3 regions of the Pseudomonas nanhaiensis genome follow, and region 3 is predicted to be linked to each of the others. Evidence: predicted binding sites of a transcription regulator. Region 3 holds the regulator's gene; each other region holds the start of a gene.
The links. Region 3 encodes FliA, which starts transcription of late flagellar genes. Its sites were predicted from a motif close to CTAAAGTTTNNNNNNNNNNNGCCGNTAA; they were not measured.
Positions count from the first base shown of each region.

Region 1: a site for FliA is predicted at 4,740-4,767, ahead of KEM63_RS09810 (methyl-accepting chemotaxis protein). Genes of this name have one in related genera too.
Region 2: a site for FliA is predicted at 4,759-4,786, ahead of KEM63_RS16965 (methyl-accepting chemotaxis protein). Genes of this name have one in related genera too.

Region 1 covers NZ_CP073751.1:2,175,059-2,182,290, forward strand. The annotation lists gene KEM63_RS09775 (TetR/AcrR family transcriptional regulator) at 1-166, shown strand, start outside; gene wrbA (NAD(P)H:quinone oxidoreductase) at 216-821, shown strand; gene KEM63_RS09785 (D-serine ammonia-lyase) at 838-2,103, opposite strand; gene KEM63_RS09790 (DUF2897 family protein) at 2,178-2,345, shown strand; gene KEM63_RS09795 (DUF2058 domain-containing protein) at 2,395-2,925, shown strand; gene rloA3 (retropepsin-like aspartic peptidase RloA3) at 2,962-3,543, opposite strand; gene KEM63_RS09805 (substrate-binding periplasmic protein) at 3,773-4,540, opposite strand; gene KEM63_RS09810 (methyl-accepting chemotaxis protein) at 4,847-6,493, shown strand; gene dusA (tRNA dihydrouridine(20/20a) synthase DusA) at 6,606-7,232, shown strand, end outside.
Region 2 covers NZ_CP073751.1:2,321,143-2,328,374, forward strand. The annotation lists gene chrA (chromate efflux transporter) at 40-1,230, shown strand; gene KEM63_RS10440 (CHAD domain-containing protein) at 1,400-2,320, shown strand; gene KEM63_RS10445 (thioredoxin family protein) at 2,349-2,696, shown strand; gene KEM63_RS10450 (CocE/NonD family hydrolase) at 2,901-4,679, shown strand; gene KEM63_RS16965 (methyl-accepting chemotaxis protein) at 4,819-6,132, shown strand; gene KEM63_RS10460 (efflux RND transporter periplasmic adaptor subunit) at 6,292-7,232, shown strand, end outside.
Region 3 covers NZ_CP073751.1:1,161,190-1,168,421, forward strand. The annotation lists gene flhA (flagellar biosynthesis protein FlhA) at 1-105, shown strand, start outside; gene flhF (flagellar biosynthesis GTPase FlhF) at 164-1,516, shown strand; gene fleN (flagellar synthesis regulator FleN) at 1,546-2,373, shown strand; gene KEM63_RS05295 (RNA polymerase sigma factor FliA) at 2,370-3,107, shown strand; gene KEM63_RS05300 (chemotaxis response regulator CheY) at 3,247-3,624, shown strand; gene KEM63_RS05305 (protein phosphatase CheZ) at 3,640-4,434, shown strand; gene KEM63_RS05310 (chemotaxis protein CheA) at 4,447-6,699, shown strand; gene KEM63_RS05315 (protein-glutamate methylesterase/protein-glutamine glutaminase) at 6,730-7,232, shown strand, end outside.

The sequences.
Region 1 (7,232 bases), 1.0 Mb from region 3:
GGAGCGCGTCCGCGATCCGATGATGACTGCCTATTACCTGCGTGGCGCACTGCACGGCGTGATCATGGAAACCCGCCAACCCGACAAGACGACCAGCGGCCTGCCTGATGCCGATGCGCTGATCTGCTACACCATCGATGCTTTGGGGCAATCGCTCCGACCCTGATCGACAATCTTTCCTACACTGGGGGCACGTCAATCAATCGGAGAAAAGCATGGCGAAGATTCTTGTGCTGTACCACTCGATGTATGGGCACGTCGAGATCCTGGCGAATGCCGTTGCCGAGGGCGCGCGGCGTGTGACAGGTATTGATGTCAGCATCAAGCGCGTGCCGGAAACCATGCCCGAAGAAGCCTTCAAGGCAGCCGGCGGCAAGACCAATGAACCCGCTCCGGTCGCATCACCGGGTGAACTGGCTGACTACGATGCCATCATCGTCGGCACGCCTACCCGCTTCGGCAACATGAGCGGCCAGATGCGCACCTTCTTCGACCAGACCGGCGGCCTCTGGGCCAAGGGCTCTCTGCGCGGAAAGGTCGCCAGCGTGTTCACTTCGACAGGCACGGGTGGTGGTGAGGAGATGACCATCACCTCGACCTGGACCACCCTGGCCCACCATGGCATGGTCATCGTACCCATCGGCTACGGCATTCCGGAGATGTTCGATATTTCCGAAGTACGAGGCGGCACCCCCTACGGGGCCGGCACGCTGGCTGGCGGAGACGGTTCCAGGCAACCAAGCGATGATGAGCTGACCGTTGCACGGCATCAGGGCGAGCTGGTCGCGCAGATTACCAGCAAGCTGGCATCGGGATCGTGACACCCCGGGGCCGGATTCATTCCGGCTCTTCTGCTTTCACCCAGCCGGCAAACACCTCGTCAGGGACCAGCCCTCCCCCGGTACTCCACAACACGTGCGTTGCGGCGTGCAAATCGACCCCGTTGGCCTCGCACCAGGCGCGCCCGGCGGCCTCGCCCAGCCAATGCGGCCCGGCGAAGCCCGCCGTGGCCGATGGCTCCAGCCGCTCTCCCAGGCGCTCCTGAGCCAGTCGCAGGTACCCCCGCAGCGCCTCGTCGGATACGGTGAAGACGCCCGCCAAGCTGTCGAGCATGCAGCGTGAGGCCAGCATCGAGGCCTGTGCGACGGCGAGCCCGTCGGCGAGTGTCTGATTGTCGAGCCCGACGTCGTACACCGACACCGGCGAGTCGAGCCCCGCGGCGAGCTGAACCAGTACACTCGGAGATTCCACCGGCTCGGCGAACCAGCAGTGTACGGATTCGCCAAACACCTGTTTCAGGCCGAAGGTAATACCTCCGGGCGCACCGCCCACGCCGCACGGCAGGTACACCAGCAACGGGTGCTTCGACGAAACCTCTATCCCCTGCGCAGACAATTGCGAGGCGAGGCGCTCGCCGGCCACTGCGTAGCCGGCAAACAACAGCTCGGACCGTTCGTCATCGACAAAATGTGCGTGCTCGTCGGCCTCGGCTTCACGGCGCCCCGCCTGCACCGCCACGGCGTAGTCCCCGTCATGCTCGACGACCTCCGCGCCTTCGTCTCGCAGGAGCTTCTTCTTCCATTCGCTGGCGTCTCGAGACATGTGGACCTGGGCATTGAAGCCAAGCGCGCGGGACAGTAGCCCGATGCTGATGCCCAGGTTGCCGGTGCTCCCCACGATAAGACGGTGTTCATCAAACAGACTGCGCCACCGCGGCTCGGCCAGTGAGGCAAAATCTTCTCCGTCCCACCCGGCTTCGAGCGCAACGCGCTCGGCATAGGCCAGCACTTCATGGAATCCCCCACGCGCCTTCACCGACCCCGCCAGGGGCATACGGTGGTCGGCCTTGATCAGCCACCGGCCCTCCCCGGCAAGCGCCTGCCGCAAGGGCTCGGCATCGATCAACGGCGATTCCACCAGACCATCCCCGCCGGCCAGCGACCGTACGGTCCGGGCCAGCAGGCCTCCCGCGCGCTGGAAGCGTCGAGCAGCCTGCTCCACCAGAGCCGGATCGAACACTGGCCGGGAGGGACTTCGTAGCGGATTGATCCAGAGCGTGGTTTCGCGGCGTTTGAGCGTATCCAACAATTGCGGGGTGAGCATGGGCTTGCCTTGACTGGTCGACTAGACTCCAGCTTAGACATCTTCACCGCAACGCGTCACACGGAGCGCACCTCATGCCCTTGATCGGTTGGTTATTTCTGCTCGCGGCCGTCTCATTGATTGTCGGCAGCCTGCTCGTGCTCCGCGATACCGCGAACAAGCAACCCATCGACCCGGAAAAGATGAAACGTATCAAACTCCGACAGGCCGAGCTCGAAGCGCAGGAAAAGAACCAGGATTAACGCTAGAATCGCCACTTCAATCCAGCCCAGAAGCAGGTAGCTCCACAGCATGGTCAATTCCCTTCAAGCCCAGTTGCTCAAGGCCGGACTGGTCGACGAGAAAAAGCTCAAGCAGGCCCAGCGGGCCAAGAAAAAAGAAGCCAGGAACGAGCCCGAGAAGAAGCAGAACGCCGCCGAGGCGGTGGAGAAAGCGCGCGCGGAAAAGGCAGAGCGCGACCGGCAGTTGAACCAGCAGCGGCGCGAGGAAAGTGCCCGCAAGGAGCGCGAGGCGCAAGCCAAGCAACTGATAGAACAGGCGAAGATCGACCGCTCCGGCGGCGAAACGCCATATCAGTTCGCCATGAAGAACAAGATCAAGAAAATCCACGTGACCGCCGAGCAATTCGACAGGCTCAGCCGCGGGCAACTGGCGATCGTGCGGCTTTCCGGCAATCTTGAACTCATCCCTCTGGATGTTGCGCAGAAGGTGATGGAGCGCGTACCGCACTGGCCGGTCGTCATTGCCAAGGTTGAATCGGACGCGCCGGGTGAAGACGATCCCTACGCCGCGTTCAAGGTGCCAGACGATCTGATGTGGTAAAAGGCGAGCGGCCCGGAACCGGGCCGCCTGCGGCGATCAGTCGTCGCTGTCGTCCGACTCTTCCTCAGGGTCGTCGATATGGCTGTCATCGACCAGTGATTCATCCGCCTTCATTCGGGCTTGCTTGCTTCGCTCGTCGTCATCGGCAGCCTTGGGGCAATCCAATGGCAGCATGAACGTTTGCGAAACGTCGATCAGCCCGATGTGTTCGATGGTGCGGCGGCCGATCAATACCGGATAGGTCATGTCGCCACGGTCGCGCAGAGTGAATTGCTCCTCATACACCTGATCGCCCAGACAGATCGACATCTTCACGACGGGACGGCGCTCCTCGCCACCGGCGCCACGAATCAGTACGCGGCGGAACACCGGCCGCTCGAATTCCATGGTGACCATCTCTTCGGACTCGGCATCGCGCACTGGCACGTCATAGCGTACCCAGTCCTTGCCCTTTCGCTTGAACTTCTTGATGTTCACCGCATGCATGGATGATGTGAGCGCGCCCGAATCGACCTTGATCTTGACCGCAGCACGCTCGGGAAGAATACGGCCCTTTTCGATCCAGCCCATCACCACGCGGCCGGCCAGATCCTCCGAGGTCGTTATAGAAGACGCCATTTCACCCGAAACTTCTCGCTCGGCAAACGCGAAGGAACTCTGAAAACCGATTGCGGCACATAGCGCAGTGACAGAACACAATTTGTAAAGCGACAACATAGGGAATCCTTTGGGGGGGAGACGACGGGTAGACCCGGATCGAACTGGAAAGTGCCGACGCGCGCATTCTAACCAAACCGTAGGCGCTGCCAAGGGGACAGATGTAGCAAGAAGCGTATGCTGCCGCTGGCTACGGCTGCGCCTGGTTGATGCCGTTGCGTTCGAGTATTCGTGCCAGCACGCCGGAATCCTGCAATCGATCAAGGTACGCCTTCATTCGCTCCAGACCCGGTTCCGCCCCGCTGCGCATCACCAGGAAATGCTGGTAATACTGGTCCGCTTCGTCCGCTACCAGCAGACGGCTGCGATACTGCGGATGACGCGACAGATAGGCTTCAAGGAATGATTCGGTGACCACGGCCAAGTCCACCCGCCGGCGCAACACCATCTGGATATTGCTCTCCTGCGAGAATGTCAGCACCGCATTGTGCGCATCGCGCAGATGCGCCGGGTCGGCTATGAAGCCGGCAAAGGCGTAGTGATAGCCGCTGAAAAGGGCAATCCGCTTATCCTGACGGACGTCGAAATACTCCTGGCCCCGGCCGTCCACCGCCCGCGCTATGAACAACGCCCTGCCGAGCACCGCTCCCTCCAGACTCTGTATGTCTTCACTCTGCCAGCCCCATGCCGGATTCTCGAAAAACAGCATGTCGTAATGGCCGGCTTCAAGCTCACCGTAGCGACGGGCCGCCGCAGTCGGAACGAATTCGAACCGATACGCACTCTGCATGGCATTAAGCTCACTGACGACATCCAGTGTGACGCCGCTCCACTCACCATCCGAGCTCACCTGAACGAACGGCGGAAAAACGTACCCTCCTACCCGCACGGGCACCGGCTCTGCCAGCGCGCATGAGGCCATGCACCACAGCAAAAGCGCGCGACCGAGTAACGACATAGCATTCTCTTGTAAGTGTAATGGCATGGCGCCATCATCGAAGTATAGGCGAGCTATGTGCGCTGTGTGGCTCGCTGGCAGAATTGACCTCTGTTTTGACCACTCATCGGCTGGATTGATTGCCGCCGAAAGGAGGTTGCGGTAACGGATTGCATCGGCCAATAATCTGACGTCAAAACGATATCAACGCAAAAAAACATTCAGGTTTTAACGGCTCGTGTCGATATAGCTCTTAACGGCTTGTCTCGGGCCCGATACACCGGACGCCACAGAAGAATAAAGATCGCAGGAAGTGGGAGAGACTCAATGAAGCTGTTGCGCAGCATTAACATCCGTCAACGGATCTGGCTGATTCTGATCGTGGCCCTGATCAGCATGCTGGCTCTGGAAGCCGTGTCACTCACCCACCTGCGCACGGAGATTCGCAACGGCGAAGTGACCAAGGCGACACATCTGGTGGAAGTGGCGCACGATCTGCTTGCCCACTACCACGGCATGCAACAGCGCGGCGAATTAAGCGAAGCCGAAGCCAAGTCGCAAGCCCTCACCGCCCTGCGCGGGCTGCGCTACAGCGGCAACGAGTACTTCTGGATCAATGACATGAACAACATCATGATCATGCACCCCTTCGCACCCCAGACCGAGGGCACCGACCTCTCGACCATGAACAACCAGCATGGCGTATCGGTGATCAAGGAAATGGTGGCACTGGCGCGCAAGGAAGGCACAGCCAGTTTCGAATACAGCTGGGCCAAGCCCGGCCAGACGCCCGGGGAAGACCCCGGGTCCCGAAAGCTTGCCGCTTTCAAGCACTTTACCCCGTGGGGCTACATGGTCGGCACCGGGATCTTTCTGGATGACATGCGCGCCAAGGTGGTGCAGCAGGCCCTGCAGTCGTCGGCCATCGTGCTTGGGCTGATCGTGATCATGGTCATCATCCTGTACATCATCGGCACCAGTATCTCGCAACCTTTGAACCGTATCGTCGAGGCGATGCGCAACATCGCCAGCGGCGAAAGTGACCTGACCCGCAAACTGGACGACGACGCTCATGACGAACTGTCGCTCATCGCCCGTCATTTCAATCAGTTCACCGGCAACTTGCGCAGCCTGGTCCAGCAGTTGGGTGACAGTGCCCGCCAGCTGATCAGCGCCAGCCAGCAGCTCGACGGTATCAGCAACAACAGCCTGCGCGACATGACCCGGCAATCGGAGCGGATGGAGTTGATGGCCACAGCGATCAACGAGATCACCTACGGCGTCCAGGACGTCGCGCAGAACGCCAACGCCGCTGCCCAGGAAGTAGAAAACGCCAACGAAGGCGCCAACAACGGGCGTACCCAGGTCACCCGTACCATCGAACAGATCGGTCACCTGTCGACCAGCGTCAAGACCGCGGTTGCCCACATGGAAACGCTGTCCACCGATGCGAACGAGATCACCTCGGTGCTCGACGTGATCCGCAACATTGCCGAGCAGACGAATCTGCTCGCCCTGAACGCAGCAATCGAAGCGGCACGCGCCGGTGAGATGGGTCGCGGCTTCGCTGTGGTAGCGGATGAAGTACGCAACCTCGCTCAACGCACGCAGAAGTCGACCGAAGAAATTCACAACATGATCACCAAACTGCAGACCAACACGCAGACCGTGGTCAACGTGATCAACGAAAGCAGCCGATACTCCGAGCTGAGCGTCGAGCAGGCCAATGCTGCTGGTGAGGCGCTGGACCTCATCGCCCAGTCCATGCAGCAGATGGTGGCGCTCAATGCCTCGATTGCCAGCGCAACCACGCAGCAGTCGACCGTAGTCGAAGACGTCAACCGCAACGTGACCGAGGCAGCGGAGTTGGCTCGGGAGACCACTGACGGCGCCCAGCAGACCGCGCAGGCCAGCCAGCATCTTGCGCAGCTCGGTCAGCAGATCGACGGACTGGTAAGCCGCTTCCGTACCTGATCCCTCATGAGCGACGCCCACCCGGGCGTCGCTTTCACTGATCGGTCCGTGGTTGCACCGCTGGCGCGATCAGGCAAAATAGCCGGCTGTTTGTCGACCCGCCGGACACGCCATGCCACGCTCAGCCCATACGCCCCCTCTTCGCCGCCCCGGCCCGTCCCGGCGCTTCTGCGTGGCGCCAATGATGGATTGGACCGATCGGCACTACCGCTACTTCGCTCGTCTTATCAGCCGGCATGCCCTGCTCTACACCGAGATGGTCACCAGCGGAGCCGTTCTGAACGGCGATCGTGAGAGGCTGCTGGGTTTTACTGCCGCTGAACAGCCGCTGGCGCTGCAGCTCGGCGGGAGCAATGCGATGGAGCTGGGCCAGTGCGCGGCGATTGCCGAACGGTATGGCTACGCCGAGGTGAATCTGAACGTAGGCTGCCCCAGCGACAGGGTTCAGAACAACCTGATCGGCGCCTGCCTCATGGCCCATCCCGAACTGGTTGCCGACGGCGTCAAGGCGATGCTGGACGCTTGCTCCCTGCCCGTCACCGTCAAGCACCGCATCGGCATCAACGGGCGGGACAGCTATGCACAGCTGCATGACTTCGTCGCCACCGTTCATGAAGCCGGCTGCGACACCTTCATCGTCCATGCGCGCATCGCCATCCTCGAGGGTCTTTCACCGAAGGAAAATCGGGACATCCCACCCCTTCGCTACGAAGTCGTGCATCAACTCAAACGCGACTTT
Region 2 (7,232 bases), 1.2 Mb from region 3:
AGCCTGTGGCGCGCCCAGACCTGTCAAGGATCCAGAGAGATGGCCGACCCGATTCAGTCTGCGACCAGCCCCTGGTCAGTCTTTCGCATATTTCTGCGGCTGGGACTGACCTCCTTCGGAGGCCCGGTTGCGCATCTTGGTTATTTTCGTGAAGAGTTCGTCTCCAGACGAGCCTGGTTCAGTGACCGCAGCTATGCCGATCTGGTCGCGCTCTGTCAGTTCCTCCCGGGCCCGGCGAGCAGCCAGGTCGGCATTGCCATCGGGTTGTCCCGAGCCGGCTACGCCGGTGCGCTGGCTGCCTGGCTCGGCTTTACCCTGCCATCGGCCATCGCACTGGTGCTGTTCGCGCTGGGTATTGCCCGACATCCGGAATTGCTGCCAGCCGGCGCACTGCAGGGCTTGAAGACCGCTGCAGTGGCCGTGGTCGCCCAGGCCGTATGGGAAATGGCGCGCAAGCTGTGTCCGGACCGGCCCCGCGTGACGCTCATGGCACTGGCGGCCGGTGGTGTCCTGCTTATTCCCCATGCCTGGGGCCAGGTGGCGGTCATCCTCGCGGCAGGCTGCCTCGGCCTGCTGCTGTTCAAACCGGCTGAGGCTGCGGCAGAGGACGCCTTGCCCTGCGCTATAGGCCGGCGCACTGGGCTGCGCTTTCTAGGCCTGTTCGCCGCGCTGCTGCTCGTGCTGCCGCTGCTGTCCGCAGCGCTGCCCGGCGGCGCGATAGAACTGATCGACGCATTCTACCGCGCCGGCGCACTGGTCTTCGGCGGCGGGCATGTTGTACTGCCACTGTTGCAAGCCGAGGTAGTGCCCGACTGGGTCGGCGGCGAAACCTTCATGGCAGGGTACGGCGCCGCGCAGGCGGTGCCGGGACCGCTGTTCACCTTTTCCGCCTTTCTTGGGGCCGCCATCAACGGCTGGTTGGGCGCCACGCTCTGCCTGCTGGCCGTCTTCCTGCCGTCGTTTCTGCTGGTGTTCGCCGCGCTGCCATTCTGGCAGGCCTTGCGCGGCAATCCTCGTGCGCAGGCGGCGTTGAGCGGCATCAACGCGGCGGTTGTCGGGCTACTCCTGGCCGCTTTGTATGATCCGGTGTTTACCAGCAGCATCGAGCGTCCTGAGCATTTTGCGCTGGCGGTCGCGGCATTGATCGCTCTGGTGTTCTGGAAGGTGCCAGCCTGGTTCCTGGTCATCGCTTGCGCGCTCGTCGCCACCCTGGCGTCGGCGTACGTTTAGTCACACAGGCGAGAGCGGTTAGAGCAACTTTAACGGTGATCAGATTGCCAAACGGATTGACCCGACAGACTGGGCCGAGCTTTCAGTACACGGTCACCCCCGGCGCACCAGGCACACTACACGCTAACGTATCGGGTAATACCGTCTCTCAATCAAGTCAGGAGTTGTGATGTCGTACCATCTTCGTCCCGATCGCAAGGCACCCAGGGAGATCCTCCGCGTCGTCAGCAAGCGCCTGGGGAAGGCACGCTCTGCACTCACTGCGCCCAAGGGCGAGCGCGCCCGCGGCGTCCACCAGGCTCGCAAGCGTTTCAAGGAGATGCGTGCGGTCCTGCGCCTGGTGCGCAAACCCCTCGGCAAGGACTTTGACCGGGAGAACCAGCGTATCCGTGATGCGGCACGCCTGCTGTCTTCATCGCGAGACGTCACCGCGATCGTCGAAAGCTGGGATGCCCTGGCAGCAACCGATACCGACCTGTTTCAACAGGCGCAACTGCGAGCCGTGCGCAAGCGTCTGGCCTCGCGCAAACCAAGCCCCGCGAGCGGCTCGGAGGACGACGCGATCGTCGAAGCGCTTGCCGCAGTCGAGTCGCTCGAAGCAGACATGGCCAAATGGAGTTTGAAGCCCAGCGGGTTCGATCTGTACGTCGACGGTCTGCAAAGAACCTACCGTGACGGGCGCAAGGCGCTCTCCGTAGCCGCGAAGGACCCGAGCGCACACAACCTTCACGAATGGCGCAAGCGCGTGAAGGATCACTGGTACCACACCCGACTGTTGCTGCTTGGCTGGCCGGAACACTTCAAGCTGCGCTGCGCCTTGCTCAAGGAACTGTCGGAGATGCTTGGCGACGAGCATGACCTGGCCATGCTCTGTCTGCTGATGGAAGAGCAACCGGACCTGTTCGGCGACGAGACACAACGTGAGCGCATCGGCGCGGCGATCGACAAGCGACGCGAGTTTCTGCAAAGCCGTGCGCTGCGGCTCGGGCGCCGGCTGTATGCCGAGTCGCCAAAGGCGCTGCGTAAACGCTGGGAAAGTTATTGGCAGCTCACCCGGCGAGAGCGGCGGTCACAGACGTCAAAAAGCTGAACGCTGGCCTGAAACAGGAGAATCGACAATGGGAATGAACCACACCTACACCGACAAAGAGCCAACTCGCGATGCTGTCGACGCGCGGAAAGGACCGGTCGTTATCGAATTCGGTACCGCGTGGTGCGGGCACTGCCGCGCCGCCCAGGACGCTATCGCAGCCGCCTTCGACGGTCACCCTGGCGTCGAGCATCTGAAGATCGAGGACGGCCCCGGCCGGCGCCTTGGTCGCTCGTTCCGGGTGAAGCTCTGGCCCACCCTGATCTTCATGCGTGACGGTGAGGAGGTCGATCGGCTGGTGCGGCCAGGCGAGGCCGGAGACGTCCGTAAGGCCATGGCCCGGATCGACAGCGGCTCTGACCCGTCTGTCGAGTAAATGCTCTAATTGCGCTTTCGTTTTCCGCCCGTCTGGCACGGGCCTGACCAGGCGGTCGCAGGCCCAGCCGCCAAGGCAGTGCTCCAACGGAGCCGGAACTTCCCCCTCGCCGCTTCGTTCTCAGAGTCAGGCTCTGGCAGAGCCTCCCGAGTGTGATCCACTCGCATATCACTTCGAAAAAAGAACAACAATGAGGTGCCAATCATGACTCGCAAGCCCTTCCTCGGTGCCGCTCGCGGCGCAGCCCTGAGCCTTGCAATCGCCAGTGCTGCGCTGGCCGGCGCAATCACTCTCCCCGCGAACGCTGCAGGCAACGACCGGCCGATCGCCGGCGCGATCAGCGGCGGCGGAGCCGCCATCGCCCAACAGAAGTACGACATCACCATTACCTCGTTCGATGGAACCGAGATCGCGATGACCCTCTACCAGCCGCGGCTGGAGCAGGGTCAACCTGCACCGCTACTCATGTATAGCCACGGCTGGAGCGGCAGCCGCTCGACGGATCTGAGCGAGACTGACGCATTGACCGAAGCTGCGCGCAAGGCATGGGACTCGGGTTACTTCGTCCTGACCTTCGATCAGCGCGGCTTTGGCGACAGCGGCGGCCAGGCTAATGTTCAGGACCCGGACGTCGAGGGCCGCGACATTCAGGCGATGCTCGACTGGGCAGAAGCCAATCTCGCGCCGCATCTGGCATATCTACGCGGCGACCCCCTGGTCGGGGGGCTGGGCGTCAGCTATGGCGGCGGCTTCCAGTTGGTCGGCTCCAGCGTGGACGCGCGGTTTGACGCGCTGGTGCCCGTCATCACCTGGCACGACCTGTCATACAGCCTGACCCCGGAAGGCGTACCAAAAACGGCATGGCTATCGTTTCTCACAGGTGTTGCCGCGACGGATCAGGCGCCGTGGGTGACTCAGTCCTATGCCGAGTCGCTCTCGGGCACGGCCAGCGAGGCAGCGGCGCAGCGCCTGGCCGGCCACGGCCTGGGCGCGTACTGCCAACCCCGCAGCGACGGCGCTGGTACACCGGCTGTCGATGCGCTGTTCATTCAGGGCGTCAACGACACGTTGTTCAACGCCAATGAGGCGACCTGGAACTTCAACTGCCTGCGTGAGGCCGGCAATGATGCCTACCTGCTGGTCACCAAGGGTGGGCACGTGCTGCCTGCGCTGCAGGACGGTTCAGGTGGCGGGCTGACGAACCTGGGTGGGCTATATAACGACGTGCAGTGTGGCGACACCCGCTACCGGATCGCCGACCTCTCCTACGACTTTCTCGACGCCAAACTGCGCAAGCTGCAGCGCAATGTGGACATTCCCCGGGTCTGCCTGACCCAGGGCAATGGCAAGAGTGTAGTCGCCGACGACATGCCTACCGGCGGCATGGAGGTATCGATGGACAGCGGCAATCTGCTCGTCGGCCCACCGTCGATTGACGTGATACTGAACCTGTTAGGCAAGCTTGATCCTGCGAGGTTGGCTGACGTCCTGAGCCTACTGTCAGCGGATACTGCCAGCCTGCTTACCAGCGCACTGACCGGGCTGGTCACGGTCGACCCGGACCGCGTTACCGCGATCCTCACCGAAATGGTCGAAACCCTACCACCGGCACTGCTCGCCGATCTTGGCACGGCTCCTCGCTTCGTTCCGCTGTACCGAGCCAGCAGTGATCAGGTGCTGGCTGGCCTGCCGTTGGCGAATCTGACCATAGAAGGCGACGCTGCACTGGATCCCCGGGTGTTTGTCGGGGTGGGCGTCAAGCGTCGCTTCCGCCTGAGCCCTGAGCTGTTGGGCGATCAGATCCTGCCGCTGCGCGGGACCGGCGCGCGCGATACCGAACTGGTCGGTGTGAGCACCGAGCTGCGCTATGGCGATGAGGTCGGTCTGATGCTTTACGGCTTCCATCCGCAGTACACACTGGGTTTTTCGCGCGTACCCAGCGCGGTCAAGCTGACCGGCAACGTACAGTTGCCATTGCACTGAACCCCGTCCGACCCACCGGCTTCGGAGACGGTGGGTCGCCGGTGCTCCTGCAACGGGCGATCCGGGCAAGGCCGACGAGGTAGAGAAACGGCAGCCCGGGCCGATAGCAGCCTATGCATGCCCACTGTCAGAGATCGCCATGTTCAATCATCAGTTGAAAAAGCAATTGCAGAACCAGGAAGCGGAGTTGTTCATGGCACGGCAGCTGGCAGACCAGATGAATGCCCATGCCCTGCTCATCGAGCTCGATGCGCAGGTCCGGGTGACCTCGGTCAACGACAACTTTGCCCGCGCACTTGGTTATCGGGCCGACCAATTGCAGGGCCGCCCCCTGTCCGAACTGGTCCCTTCCTACGTGGCGAAGCTCCCCTGCTTCCACAATTTCCGCGCCGCGATCGCCCGATTCGAACCCATCGCCGACGACTACCGCTACATTCACAGCAACGGCAGTCTGGTCTGGCTGCACATCGACTGGTTCCCGTTGCGCGATCAGAACGGCCGGCTGCAGTCGATCAAGGGGCATGCGCGGGAGGTGACTCGGGACATCCAGAGCGGGAAGGAAAACGAGGAGTTCATCAAGGCGCTCATCCGCTCGACAGCCGTCATCCAGTTCAAGCTGGACGGGACCATCATCACTGCCAACGAGCAGTTCCTGCAGGGGATGGGCTACTCGCTTCAGCAGATCGTTGGCAAACATCACAGCATGTTCTGCACCCCGGCGCTGAGTTCGTCACAGGAGTACAAGTCCTTCTGGCAGACCCTCAACCGCGGCGAATACATCTCCAGCCGTTTTCAACGGATTGACAGTCGCGGCCGCGACGTGTGGTTGGAGGCCAGCTATAACCCGGTCTACGACGCCGAAGGCAATCTGTACAAGATCGTCAAGTTCGCCAGCGTCGTCAGCGACCAGGTGGCCCGGGAAGAGGAAGTCAGGGAGGCGGCGCGGATCGCCTATGACATTTCCCGACAGACCGATGCGAGCGCAGAACGCGGTGCAGCGGTGGTCAAGGACACTGTGGTGACCATGGAACGCGTCGCTGCAGAGGTTGAGTCGGCGACCCACAGTATCGAAGCGCTGGGCAAGCAATCATTGCTGATCAACTCGATCGTACAGACCATCAGCGGCATCGCCGCGCAGACCAACCTGCTCGCGCTCAATGCGGCCATCGAGGCGGCGCGGGCCGGTGAACAGGGACGCGGTTTCGCCGTGGTAGCGGACGAAGTGCGTCAACTCGCTGGTCGGACCAGCGCAGCCACCGAAGAGATCGTCAGCGTGGTGGAAAAGAACCGGACGCTGGCCGATGAAGCGGTCCGGGACATGTCGACCAGCCGGGAGCAGGCTGCTCAGGGTCTGGCCCTGGCCAGTCAGGCCGGTACCGTCATCGTGGAGATCCAGACGGGCGCCAAGCAAGTGGTAGGCGCGGTCCAGCGTTTCGCCAACGAGCTCAGCTGATACGTGCGCAACCGCTGAAGGTGATGCGTCACAGCACCTTCAGCAGGCCGACGGATATTCCTGCAAAACTGTCCCACTGGTGAACTTTTACACGCTGCAACGGCCCTATCGATAGGCATCTGAACGCCCCTTGCCCACCGCCTTCGATAAGGATCATGGATGTCACTTACGAACGTCTCCGCTTTCCGGCTGTTGTGTCCCCTGATTGTCTGTTCTGCGCTCGCGACCGGTTGTTCCTCGGAGGAAGGCCCGGCCGACGCACCTCCCCGTGTAGCCCTGGTGCAATCCCTTCAGCCAGCCGATGCCTCCAGCGGTCCGCTGCGCTTTGCTGGCGTGGTGCGCAGCGCGGAGTCTTCGCAGCTCGCTTTCGAGGTCCCCGGACGCGTCGAGCGGTTTCTGATCGACGAGGGCGGGCAGATCGAACGTGGCCAGCCACTGGCCGAGCTGGACAGCACCGACTATCAACTGCAGCTGCGCGAAGCCGAAGCACGGGTGGCACAGCTGGAGGCTGATCTGGCGCGCAAGCGGACGCTTCAGACTGAGGGCATCCTTGCTCCGGCGGCTGTCGAGCAGCTGCAGGCGCAGGTCGTTTCAGCTCAGGTTGCACGCGACACCGCCCGGCGCAATCTCGGACATGCCACATTGAAGGCCCCCTTTCCCGGCACCGTCGCCGCGCAACTGGTCGAGCCACAAATGGTCGTTTCAGCCGGTACGCCTGTGCTGTCGATCCAGAGCGACGGCCCAATCGAGGTGCGTGTCGATCTTCCGGAGACGGCGGCCTCCGCGCTGCCGCTCGACCGGACACTGCAGGCCGAAGGCGAACTGGTCACCTCCGGAGCCAGCATCGAACTGCGCTACAAGGAGCACAGCACCCAGCCCTCCCCCGGCGGGCGCACCTACCAACTGGTACTCCAGGGCGAGCCGCCGGCGGGGCACACCCTGCTCCCGGGGATGGCCGTGCGGGTGCGCCTGAACCGGCCTGCTGCGCAGGAAACCGACGAATCCCAAGGGTTTCGCGTACCGCTCTCGGCGTTGATGAGCTCCCCCGCTGGCGATCACTTCATCTGGATAGCCGTTGATGGCCAGGCGCAACGACGCGA
Region 3 (7,232 bases):
GCAAAGTTTGTGCGGTATGCCACACCCGGAGCCCACGTACTGTCCTACCAGGAAATACCGGACAGCAAGCAGGTCACCATCGTTGCGACGGTCGGCCAGCAATAAAGCTCAGCAATGACTGCTCGGCGCAACCCGCCAGGCAACAGGACAATCGAGGTCAGCCATGAAAGTAAAACGTTTCTTTGCCGCCGATATGCGTCAGGCGATGAAGCTGGTCCGGGACGAACTCGGTCCGGATGCCTCGATCATTGCCAATCGCCGGGTAGTGGGTGGCGTCGAGCTAACCGCCGCGCTGGATTACGAAGCGCCGCGTCTGACCCCGCCGACACCGGGCCTGAGCCAGGAACTGAAAAAGACCCAGGAGAAGATTCTCAGCGCCCGGGCCGAGCTGGAATCCGGTGAGCGCGCCTCCGGTGGTCCTCAGGTCAACCGTCAACTGTTTGGCGAGACGATGCGTCAGGCCGTCGAGAGTGGATCGCCGGTTGCTCAGGCGCTTCTGGCGCGCATGCAGAACGAGCAGGCCAGCCAGCCGGCAGCTGCAACTGTTGCACCGTCGGCTGCCACGCCGGTGGCGGAAGAGGGCGCCGGTCTCAGCGCGATGCGCGCCGAACTCGCCGGCCTGCGGGAGATGCTCGAGACTCAGCTGGGCAGCCTCGCCTGGGGGCAGGTGAACCAGCATCAGCCGCGGCAGGCCAGCCTGTGGCGTCGCCTGACCCAGCTGGGCCTGCCAGCTGAACTGTGCAAGGAACTGCTGGGCAAGGTCGCCGACGTCACCGACGTGCGCCAGGCCTGGCGCCTGTTGCTGGCGCATCTGGCGCACAGTATTCCTACGCTGCGTGAGGAGCTGATCGAGCAGGGCGGTGTCATAGCTCTGGTCGGTCCTACGGGCGCAGGCAAGACCACGACCCTGGGCAAGCTGGCGGCGCGTTACGTGCTCAAGCACGGCAGCCAGCATGTGGCGCTGGTCACCATGGACACCTACCGTATCGGCGCGCATGAGCAGTTGCGTACCCTCGGTCGTATTCTCAACGTGCCGGTGCGGGTGGTCGATGAACAGAACAGTCTGAGCGACGTGCTCGACGAGTTCTCCGGCAAGCGCCTGGTACTGGTCGATACTGCCGGGCTGCAGGCGCAGGATCCGCAGTTGCGCGGCCAGCTGGCCGAGATTGCCGCGCAGGGCGCGCGGGTGCGGACCATGCTGGTGCTCGCGGCGACCAGCCAGTATCGGGTGTTGAAGGCAGCGTTTCACAACTACCGTGCTTGCGGTCTGTCCGGCTGCATCCTGACCAAGGTCGACGAAGCGGCTACCCTTGGCGAGTCTCTGGGGCTGGCTATGGAGCAGGGTTTGCCGGTAGCCTATCTGGCAGATGGCCAGCGCATTCCGGACGATATAAACAAGGCTGTGGGTCATCAGCTGGTCAGCCGGGCGGTCAGTCTGGCAGGCAACGAAGCCCCGGCAGATCAGGCCATGGCCGACGTGTTTGCGGGTATATTGCATACCCAGCGGGCAAGCTAACGAATTCTAAGACAAGGTAATCGACATAGATGGCCAGCAAACATCCGGTTCAGGTTATCGCGGTCACCGGCGGCAAGGGCGGGATCGGCAAAACCAACGTTTCGGTCAATCTCAGCCTCGCTCTGGCTGAGCTTGGGCGGCGCGTGGTGCTGCTTGACGCCGACCTTGGCCTGGCCAACGTCGACGTGCTGCTCGGTATCAAGCCCAAGGCGACGCTTGCCGACGTGCTGGAAGGCACCTGTGATCTGCGAGATGTACTGATCGCCGGTCCGGGTGGCATCCGCATCGTGCCGGCAGCCTCCGGTGCGGCGAAGATGGTCAATCTCAATCCGCAGCAGCACGCCGGCCTGATTCAGGCGTTCAGCGACATCGGCGACAACCTTGATGTGCTGATTGTCGACACCGCTGCAGGAATCGGCGATTCGGTGGTCAGCTTCGTACGTGCGGCGCAGGAAGTGCTGGTCGTGGTATGTGATGAGCCCACGTCGATCACCGACGCCTACGCACTGATCAAGCTGCTGAATCGGGATCACGGCATGACCCGTTTCCGCGTGCTCGCAAATATGGTGAGCACGCCGCAGGAAGGTCGCACGGTGTTTGCTAAACTCACCAAGGTGACAGACCGTTTCCTTGACGTTGCACTGCAATATGTCGGTGCAGTGCCTTTCGATGAAGCGGTGCGCAAGGCAGTACAGAAGCAGCGGGCAGTGTATGACGCCTTCCCGCGCAGCAAGGCTTCCATTGCCATTCGTGGCATTGCGCAGAAAGTGGATTCCTGGCCCCTGCCTGCCAACCCACGCGGGCACCTCGAGTTTTTCGTCGAACGTCTGGTGCAGCAGACAGGGTCGGGGCTATGAACGCATCGGCCAGTGGAGTACGCATGTATACCCGCGCCCAAAGTTCTGCCGAATCACAGGACCGCCTCGTTGAGCAATTCGCGCCACTGGTCAAGCGCATTGCCTATCATCTGCTGGGCCGGCTGCCGTCCAGCGTTCAGGTCGAGGACCTGATGCAGGCCGGCATGATCGGCCTACTGGAAGCCTCCCGCAAGTTCGATCACGGCAAGGGCGCCAGTTTCGAAACCTACGCCGGTATCCGCATCCGTGGTGCCATGCTCGATGAGGTGCGCAAGGGCGATTGGGCCCCGCGTTCGGTCCACCGCAATACGCGCATGGTCAGTGAGGCGATGCGTAATGTCGAAGGCCGTTTGGGCCGCGACGCTAAAGATCACGAGATCGCTGCCGAACTCAATATGAGCCTCGAGGATTACTACTCGATTCTCAACGACACGGCCGGCAGCAAACTGTTCAGCTTCGAGGATCTGCTCGAGTCCGGTGGCGATGCCGACGCGCACGGTGATCATGAACCCTACGGCGGCTTGCAGGACGAGCGGTTTCGCTCGGCGCTGGTCGACGCGATCGACGGCCTGCCGGAGCGTGAGAAGCTGCTGCTGTCGCTGTATTACGACGAAGAACTGAATCTCAAGGAAATTGGCGCCGTCCTCGGCGTCAGTGAGTCCCGTGTAAGCCAGTTGCACAGTCAGTGTGCGGCGCGTTTGCGGGCGCGCCTGGCCGATTGGCGCAACGATTGATTTTATCGCCAGCATCCGGACAATGCCCGGGTAGCCAGCACCGCAACAACGACAAGGCTGGCAAGGCCATTAGCATCTGATTAGCGAGTGCGAACCTGCACTTTCCCTGGTTTGTACGGAGGTCGACTTGGACAAGAACATGAAGATTCTCATCGTTGATGATTTTTCGACGATGAGACGTATTATCAAGAATCTGCTGCGCGACCTGGGGTTCACCAACACGGCGGAAGCCGATGATGGCAATACGGCGTTGCCGATGCTGCAGAGCGGCAGCTTCGATTTTCTCGTTACAGACTGGAACATGCCTGGCATGAGCGGGATCGACCTGCTGCGCGCCGTGCGCGCCGATGAGCGTCTCAAGCACCTGCCGGTGCTGATGGTCACCGCTGAAGCCAAGCGCGATCAGATCATCGAGGCCGCTCAGGCCGGGGTCAATGGCTATGTGGTCAAGCCGTTCACCGCGCAGGCGCTGAAAGAAAAGATCGAGAAGATTTTCGAGCGCGTCCAGGCTAAGTAATCCGGGGTACAGGTTATGGCTTTAAGCAAGGATCCCGGCCAGGCGACTGCTCAGGAATTCGAACACTCCCTCAAGGACAACGCACGGCAACTGGTCGAGTACCTCGAGAAGGGCCAGTTCGGCGAAGCGGTTCTCGTCATTCACGCGATCAATCAGGCGCGCGACCGCGGCCTGTATCACGAGGTCGGGCAGCTGACCCGCGCGCTGCACAACGCCATCGTCAACTTCCAGATCGACACGTCGCACGCACTCGGCGACAGCAACGAGGTATCGAAGATTTCCGACGCCTCCGACCGTCTCGATTACGTAGTCAAGCTGACCGACAAGGCCGCCAACCGGACCATGGATCTGGTCGAGAGCAGCGCGCCCATCGTTTCCGACATGGGCCAGGAAGCCTCGGCGCTCAGGGCAGACTGGGAGCGTCTGCAGCGACGGGAAATGGCCGCTACCGAGTTTCGCGACCTGTACAAGCGCATGGGCGACTTCCTCGAGAAGACCGAGAGATCCAGCGCCCAGGTCTCCGGGCATCTGAATGACATCCTCATCGCCCAGGATTATCAGGATCTTACCGGTCAGGTGATCAAGCGTGTAACCGCGCTGGTTCATGATGTCGAGGAAAGCCTGGTCAATCTGGTGCGCATGGCCGGTCAGGTCGATCGCCTGGCGGGGATCGATCACAACGATTCACGACGCGAAGAGAAAAAAACCTCGGACAGGGGTGAAGGTCCGCAGATTCATGCCGATAAAAGAGAAGACGTGGTTTCTGGACAAGACGAAGTTGATGATCTTCTGTCCAGCCTTGGCTTCTAGGGGAGTGGGTGCATGAGTTTCGACGCGGATGAAGAGATCCTCCAGGACTTCCTGGTGGAAGCCGGAGAGATCCTCGAATTATTGTCCGAGCAGTTGGTGGAGCTGGAGAACCGTCCCGAGGACATGGATCTGCTCAACGCCATCTTCCGCGGCTTCCATACCGTCAAGGGCGGTGCAGGGTTTCTTCAGCTCGATGCTCTGGTCGGCTGCTGCCATATCGCCGAGAACGTCTTCGACATCCTGCGCAAGGGTGAGCGGAAGGTCACCTCCGAGCTGATGGATGTGGTGCTGCAGGCCCTCGATGCAGTCAATGGCATGTTTGCCCAGGTCCGTGAGGGCGAAGACCCTACGCCGGCCGATCCGCAACTGCTCGCGGCGCTTGCCGTGCTGGCTCACCCCGCTGGTGAAGAAGTGGCTGCGGTCCAACCTGCGGTCGCTGCCGTCACCACCCCCGCGCCGGAACTCGAGATGGCCGGTGCCACTGCGGACGACGCAGACGGCGATATAACCGATGACGAGTTCGAGCAGCTGCTTGATGCCTTGCACGGCGGCGACGCGCCAGCTCCCGCAGCGACGGCAGAGCCGCCAGCTGCTGCAGCCGGTGCCGGCGACGAGATCACCGATGAAGAATTCGAAGCACTGCTGGATCAGCTCCACGGTGCCGGCAAGCCCCCTGTCGTAGCTGAAGCGCCCAAGCCATCCCAACCAGCCGCTCCGGTGGCAGCCGGCTCGGACGAAAACATCACCGACGACGAATTCGAAGCGCTGCTTGACCAGTTGCATGGCAATGGTCTGGCGCCCGGCGTTGCGCCCGCGGCCTCTGCAGCCTCCGGTGCCGAGCCGGCGGTGGAGCGAAGCGGCGTCGACGATCACATTAGCGATGACGAGTTCGAAGCACTGCTCGATCAGCTGCACGGCGCTGGCGCTGCACCAGGTAAATCAGATGCTGCCGAGCCGAAAGCAAGTGTGGCGCCGGCCAAGGCCGCACCGAAGCCAGCGCCCAAGGCCGTATCCAGGCCCGAGGCCCTGAAAACCGAGACTCAGGCCGCACCGGCGAAGGCTGCTGCGCCCGCGCCGGCTGCCGACGCCAATGCTGCCGAAACCACCGTTCGGGTAGATACCGCCCGGCTCGACGAGATCATGAACATGGTCGGCGAGCTGGTGCTGGTCCGTAACCGCCTGGTGCGTCTCGGCGTAGCCAGCGGTGATGAAGAACTGAACAAGGCGGTGAGCAACCTGGACGTGGTCACCGCCGATCTGCAGACATCGGTCATGAAGACCCGCATGCAGCCGATCAAGAAAGTCTTCGGCCGCTTCCCGCGTGTTGTCCGCGACCTGGCACGCAGCCTGAAGAAAGAGATCAATCTTGAACTGATTGGTGAAGAAACCGATCTGGACAAGAACCTTGTCGAGGCGCTGGCCGATCCGCTTGTGCACCTGGTGCGCAATTCGGTCGATCACGGCATCGAGCCGCCGGACGAGCGCGAATCAGCCGGCAAACCACGCACTGGCAAGGTGGTGCTGGCGGCCGAGCAGGAAGGCGACCACATCCTGCTGACCATCACCGACGATGGTCGCGGCATGGACCCTGAGGTCCTGCGCGCCAAGGCGGTTGAAAAGGGCATGATGGAGCGTGAAGCGGCGGAGCGGCTTAGCGATTCGGAATGCTTCAACCTGATCCTGGCGCCGGGCTTCTCGACCAAGACCGAGATTTCCGATGTGTCCGGGCGCGGCGTCGGGATGGACGTGGTCAAGACAAAGATTTCCCAGCTCAACGGTACCATCAACATCGAATCGACCAAGGGGCAGGGGTCGCGCATTGCGATCAAGGTCCCGCTGACCCTCGCCATCATGCCGACGTTGATGGTGATGCTCGCCAATCAGGCGTTTGCCCTGCCACTGGTCAGCGTCAACGAGATTTACAGTCTCGACCTCTCGCGCACTAACGTGGTCGACGGCCAGGAAGTGATCATCGTCCGCGACAAGGCGTTGCCGCTGTTCTACCTCAAGCGCTGGCTGATGGCCGGTGCCGAAGACACCACCGATCGCTCCGCAGCCAGTGTGGTGATCGTGTCGGTGGGTACTCAGCGGGTGGGCTTTGTTGTCGATCAGCTGGTTGGACAGGAAGAGGTGGTGATCAAGCCGCTGGGTCGTATGCTACAGGGCACCGCAGGGATGTCGGGTGCCACGATTACCGGAGATGGTCGCATTGCGCTCATCCTCGATATACCCAGCCTGCTCAAGCGCTACGCGCGTCGCGGTTGACGCCAGCCGGAAGGCTTTCAGGAGATAGTGATGGCGGTCAAGGTTCTGGTGGTGGACGACTCGGGCTTCTTTCGCCGCCGAGTCGCGGAAATCCTTGGCGGGGACAAGCAGATCCAGGTCGTCGGCACCGCGTCCAACGGACAGGAAGCAGTCGATCAGACTCTGGCGCTGCGACCCGATGTCGTCACCATGGACTATGAGATGCCGGTGATGGACGGCATCACGGCTGTTCGCCAGATCATGCAGCGCTGCCCGACGCCGGTGCTGATGTTTTCATCTCTTACCTATGAAGGCGCCCGAGTCAGTCTCGATGCGCTGGACGCGGGTGCCGCCGACTACCTGCCAAAGAACTTCGAAGACATCTCACGCAACCCTGACAAGGTCCGCCAGTTGCTCTGTGAGCGGGTGCATACGCTTGCGCGCACCAATCGCACTTCCCTGGGTCTGAGTGCGCCGAGCCATGCCGCGCCACCGCCCCCTGCGCTCAACAGCCGGGTGGGCGGGGTGACCAGCTTGTTCGATCGACAGCCTGC